DNA from 2 places in the Bacillus sp. D48C genome. Region 2 is predicted to be linked to the other one. Evidence: predicted binding sites of a transcription regulator. Region 2 holds the regulator's gene; the other holds the start of a gene.

Region 1 (3,218 bases), on a different contig from region 2:
TTATGTCATTAAAACAAAAAGTAGGAATGGGAGTTGTCACCGCTTCACTTGGTTTATCCCTTACATTCGGAGGTGTATTCGCCTATTTCAGTGATTCAGAAACATCGAGTAACTCATTTCAAGCCGCCTAACAACGAAGCTTGGTACTGAAAAAGACGGTAAGCTGCTTGGCCAATATTATTATGCAAGACCTGACGAAAACCTTGCCGGCGATGTAAATGGTGATAAAGTAATCCATATTAAAGATGCTAAAATTATCGCTAGCAACTACATTAAAAAAGGACTAACTGTAAAAGACGGAGATCTTAATAAAGATGGAATTGTCGACGGAAAAGATATTCGCTTCGTTGAAAAGAACTTCTTGAAAAAAGGTCCAGATGCATCTAAATCACAAACACCTGTAGAAAAATCAAAAAGCGGTACACTGACAGATATTTTAAAGAAGTTAGGATTAACACCTAAAAAATAATCATAAAGAGCACTCTATATAAAATAGAGTGCTCTTTTCTATAAATGACCCTTATCCAGCAAAAGGGGTATATTGGGGATATACAAGGGAAACCGGAAAAGGAATTTATATTGAATTATATATAAATCCAGAAGTAAGAAGCAGGTCCCCACTTCCGGATTATTTAGCAATTAATTATAGTACTGGTGCCATAGTTTCTTTTAATACTTTTACAGAATGAGCGAATTTCGCTTTTTCTTCTTCATTTAGCTCAAGTTCTACGATTTCACGTACACCTTCGCGGTTAATAACAGCTGGAACACCTACGTAAGCATCTTTCTCACCGTATTGACCTTCAAGGTATGCAGATACAGTTAATACGCTGTTCTCGTTGTTTAAGATCGCTTTAGTTATACGAAGTAGTGACATACCGATTCCGTAGTAAGTTGCACCTTTACGTTCGATGATATGGTAAGCTGCATCACGTACATTTTCGAAGATTTTATCTAAGTCTTCTTGTTTGTACTGTTCGTTGTTAGCTAAGATTGTTTCTAGTTTTTGTACACCGATAGTAGCGTGGCTCCATACTGGAAGTTCAGTGTCACCGTGCTCACCAACGATGTAAGCATGAACGTTACGTGGATCTACATCTAAGTAGTCACCTAACATGTAACGGAAACGAGCAGAGTCTAAAGTAGTACCAGAACCGATTACGCGCTCTTTCGGTAAACCAGATTCTTTCCAAGTTACGTAAGTTAAAATATCAACCGGGTTAGTTGCGATTAAGAAGATTCCATCGAATCCGCTATCCATAATGCCGCGAACGATTTGTTTAAAGATCTTTGTATTTTTCTCAACTAAGTCTAAACGAGTTTCACCTGGCTTTTGTGGTAACCCAGCAGTGATAACAACTAGATCTGCATCTTTACAATCTGCATAGCTACCGCTCCAAACTTTTGTTGGTGATGGAGAGAATGGTACCGCATGGCTTAAGTCCATTGCTTCCCCTTCTGCTTTTGCTTCATTAACATCTACTAATACGAATTCTTCAGCTACACCTTGGTTGATCATTGAGTAAGCGTAACTACAACCTACAGCTCCTGTTCCTACTAATACTACACGATTGATACCTTTTTTCATGGTAATTTCCCCTCTCTATTGTTCACATATATTTTTTTATGATTGTTTAAGTAATTAATTAAAATACTAATTTAATGTTGTTTAACTTCTTTACATTCATATTGTAGCACGTATTATTGTGAATTACTTCACAATTTATGACCTATTTGTGAACTTTTTCACATAGAGTGTAAAGTTGTTAGATCAGGTGTGGAATCCATACCAAATTAGGTGTTTTCTTTAGATTGTGAATAAAAATGTATGATTCAATTACTCACTGTAACTAAATTCACTTTCTATAATAAAAATCCTAACATTCACAAAAAATGTAATCACATTATAAGATTAAACTGACTGATCACATCATTCCCTTACAAGATGGACGTCAATTAGCTTATATAGAATACGGTTAAATAAATGAATTAGCCTATACTTTATCACCTCCCTTTTAATCATTACTATATATTAAAAAATATCCGTTAAAATTATGCATTCTTTTCTAATAATAAACCATTCAATATAAGTGATAGGCTATGCAAAGCTTTAGACAACCGTGCCTCTGCATCTTCAGAATTCGCAATCCAACAAGCAAGGTCCACTAGTCCGCCATTTATATATCTTGCTAAAGCTTCACAGTCCGTCTTTTCAATAATACAGTCCTTCATTAATTGCTGAAGCATCTCGGCCATCGTCACTAAACATTGTGACTGTGATGATTGATAATAACTAGTTCCTAATACTGCTGGTGCATCTCGAAGTACGATTCGCTGAATTTCTGGATTAAGTGCCATCGTTAAATATGCACGACAACGCCCAACAAACCCTTCCCATTTTCCTTCCGCTTCATCTGATACTTTCCCTAATTTATTATCCATTTCCATATCAATTTCTTTTACAACTGCTTCTAACAATCCTTTTTTATCACCAAAATGATGATAAATTGCACCACGTGTTAAACCGACAGATGCTGTAAAATCATCCATAGACGTATTTACATATCCAACTGTACCAAAAGCCTCTCTTGCTGCCCACAGCAATTTAGCACGTGTTTCAGTAATCATTTCTGCTCTCGTTTTTTTAATCATCTTTTCCTCCTACTTCTATTCATTCTCTTTATTCAAAATGAATTGCACTATAGTATCGTTCTCTATATAAAAGAATAACTCCTTTAAACATCGGCTCTATCCAGAGATAAAACATTTCAATTGACATACGCTCCGTATGTTAATATGATATTGGCATACGGTGCGTATGTCAATTATTTCTAGCTTACAAGATAATATAACTTCTTACCTATACCCTACATTGACTCACTGTCCCTTTTTATAGAAGGTATTAATGAAACAGAGGAGGAGTTAAAAGAATGAAGAATGTATATGTACACGTCAAATATTGTGGTGATTATCATGTTTAATTCCTACCGTGAGATTTTCAGTGCTCCTGGTACAAAAGGATTCTCATTAGCAGGATTTATAGCTCGTATGCCCATATCAATGATGGGTATTGGTATTGTTACCATGTTATCTCAAGTAAGTGGTGACTATTGGCTTGCTGGAGCTGTTGCAGCTACCTTTACATTATCATCAGCTTTACTAGCTCCTCATATTTCTCGGATGGCTGATCAATTAGGGCAATCTCGCATACTTCTTCC
Region 2 (3,218 bases):
TATTTATTAGCACTCAAGTCACCCGAGTGCTAACACACTTATAATAATAAATAATCTCAATTTCTTTTGCAAGTAAAAAAATCATAATTTTTTCGCAAATTACTATATAAACTTTCTATATAGAATACTGCCTCTACTATATGAATCGTTGTTTCCCCTACTCGTATGTTACAATATGAAAGACACCCTAAGTTGTTTTCGCTAAACGTACAACTTTTTCCTGTCTCCTACTTTAATTTAAAATACGTATTTACAAAAAAATCATAATTCGAATGAAAGTTTATATCGTAGATAACATATTTACATGTTATCCTACCTCATCTCATACACTAGAGTTAGAAAGGATGGTTAAACCATTTGAAGAAACAATACTGGTGGATTATCGTTACATACATTTTAATGCAATTATCTGGCGCTGTTGGATTACCACTTCTCCTAAAAACAGGACTCTATGATAATAGAGGATTTACCATTGAGGAAAAAGGACAAATCATAATGGGACACTGGGCAATTATTAGCTTCTTTGTTGCATTATGTATCGTACTTTGGTTACTTAGAACAGATATTCGCGACAGACATTTAGATGCAACGCGCTCTTCTGTTCCAGCTACAATTGGGTGGATTTTCATCGGATTATTCTTAGCTTTCTTTTCACAAATAGTTGCCGGTATGATCGAGATGCAGCTACTAGGAATTAAACAAGGTTCAGAAAATACAATGAAACTGATGGAAATTGCACGAACTACTCCTTGGTTCCTTATTGTTGTATCTATAATCGGACCTATCTTAGAAGAAATCGTATTTAGAAAAATTCTATTCGGTGCACTTTATAAGAAGTTCAACTTCTTTATTGCAGCTATCATTAGTTCACTTGTATTCGCAGCAATTCATTTTGATTTTACTCACTTATTGGTATACACTGCTATGGGGCTCGTATTCGCCTTCTTATATGTGAAGACGAAGCGCATTATCGTTCCTATTGCAGCTCATGTTGCGATGAATACATTAGTCGCTATTGGGCAAATTTTTATGAGCAATGAGCAAATTCAAGAAATGATTAAAGAAGCTGAAAAAATGCAAGGATTTATCGGAGGATTTTTTGTATGAGAAACTCACCATTGTTCATGGCTGCACTATACTTCCTTCTTGGATGTATCTTTACACGCTTCGCCATTACGAACGTGACAGATACAATCTGGAATGTGTGGACAATACTATTTGCAGTTATGGCAACAATTGATTTTAATTTGGCACTTCGCCTTATATTAGTTAAATTCACAAAGAAGAAACAATAATAAAACGCAGAGGTCGCTTCCTCTGCGTTTTATTGTGGATAGTTTTTCAAAAAGTAAACTAATGTTTGTAACTCTACAGCTAAATCAATATGATGAATTCTAATATTCTCTGATACGTTTAATCGTGCTGGTGTGAAATTCAAAATACCGTGCACGCTCGTTTCAGCTAATCTATCTGCTACAGCTTGTGCTACTGTAGCCGGTACTGTTAATATTGCCACTTGTATATCATTTGATAATCTCTCTTCTAATTCATCTAAATGATATACAGGAATGCCCCCGATTTCTGTTCCAACTTTCTCTTCACTAACATCAAATGCCATTTCAATTTTTGTATTATTGTTTTTCGTGAAATTATAATGTAAGAAAGCGGTCCCTAAATTACCTACTCCAATAAGTGCTACACGCGTTATATCATCTTGATCAAGTGTTTCGCGGAAAAATGATAATAAATAATTTACGTTATATCCATATCCCTTTTTCCCTAATGCTCCAAAATACGAAAAATCTCTTCGTATTGTTGCGGAATCTACTTTTACCGCTTCACTCAATTCGGCCGATGAAACACGCTGCTTACCAGAAAGAGATAAGTTTTGGATAAATCGATAGTATAGAGGCAATCTTTTAGCAGTGGCTTGTGGAATCTTTTGCTGATCCATATGACCTCTCCTCTCTTCCTATCTTTATTCATATACTTTAATCAAATACAGAAGTTTAGCACTCATTAAATTCCTTGTATAATAAAGAGAAGAAGTATTCTCTCTTTATTTTAAACTATACACTATTTTTAGTATGATTGAGAAATATAAACATGGCAAAGTTAAGAAATTATTTGAGGTGAGAACATTGATTTTATTACAAGTAAATGGACTTTCGAAATTATACGGTGCAGAAACAATTCTTGCAAACATAAAATTGGAAGTACAAACAAAAGATCGTATCGCATTAGTTGGAAGGAATGGAGCTGGAAAATCTACATTATTAAAAATTATCGCTGGTGAGTTATCACATGATGGTGGCGAAATTATAAAACCGAAAGATGTCTCAATCGGGTATTTAGCTCAAAATACTGGCCTAGAAACGTCTTTAACAATTTGGGATGAAATGCTAACCGTCTTTACCCACTTACAGCAAATGGAGACAAAACTTCGAAAGCTTGAGCAAGAAATGGGAAAAGAAGAAAACTTTTCAAACGAAGCTATATATGAAAGATTGTTAGCTGATTATGACCAATTGCAACTCAATTATAAAGATCAAGGTGGATATCAATACGAAGCGGATATTCGCTCCATTTTAAGCGGCCTTGGCTTCCCAGTTGAAACACACCAGACGACGATCTCTACTTTAAGTGGCGGGCAAAAAACAAGATTAGCTCTCGGGAAATTATTATTAACAAAACCAGACTTACTTATTTTGGACGAGCCTACAAACCATTTAGACATTGAAACATTAACATGGCTTGAGCAATATTTACAAGGTTATCCTGGCGCAATATTAATCGTTTCCCATGACCGTTATTTCTTAGACAAACTCGTTACACAAGTATATGAAATTTCGAATAAAGAAAGCAGACGATTTGTTGGTAACTACAGTAAATATTTAGACTTAAAATCAGCATTATATGATCAAGAAATGAAACGTTACGAAAAACAACAAGATGAAATCGCAAAACTTGAGGACTTCGTTCAAAAGAATATAGCTCGCGCTTCTACAACGAAACGTGCTCAAAGTCGCCGTAAACAACTAGACAGAATGGAATTATTAACGAGACCATTAGGGGATTCTAAGTCAGCATCATTCCACTTCGATATTGAAAAGCAAAGTGGAAATGATGTTTTACAAGTAAAAGATGCAACCATCGGCTATGAGGAGGACCCTATAATTGAACACGTAACTATGCGCTTAACTCGCGGAGATAGTGTT

The links. Region 2 encodes Rex, which represses fermentation and respiration genes when NADH is low (regulators of the CRP and FNR family bind a similar motif). Its sites were predicted from a motif close to TTGTGAAATATTTCACAA; they were not measured.
Region 1: a site for Rex is predicted at 1,705-1,722, ahead of ACLBXA_RS00105 (L-lactate dehydrogenase). Genes of this name have one in related genera too.

Annotation. Positions count from the first base shown of each region.
Region 1 is NZ_JBKFAQ010000001.1:2,998-6,215, reverse strand. Features, by position in the region: partial or broken gene ACLBXA_RS00115 (TasA family protein) at 3-125, shown strand; partial or broken gene ACLBXA_RS00110 (dockerin type I domain-containing protein) at 116-469, shown strand; gene ACLBXA_RS00105 (L-lactate dehydrogenase) at 644-1,588, opposite strand; gene ACLBXA_RS00100 (TetR/AcrR family transcriptional regulator) at 2,053-2,652, opposite strand; gene ACLBXA_RS00095 (MFS transporter) at 2,974-3,218, shown strand, end outside.
Region 2 is NZ_JBKFAQ010000024.1:8,391-11,608, forward strand. Features, by position in the region: gene ACLBXA_RS28950 (CPBP family intramembrane glutamic endopeptidase) at 358-1,107, shown strand; gene ACLBXA_RS28955 (YdiK family protein) at 1,104-1,295, shown strand; gene ACLBXA_RS28960 (redox-sensing transcriptional repressor Rex) at 1,325-1,954, opposite strand; gene ACLBXA_RS28965 (ABC-F family ATP-binding cassette domain-containing protein) at 2,142-3,218, shown strand, end outside.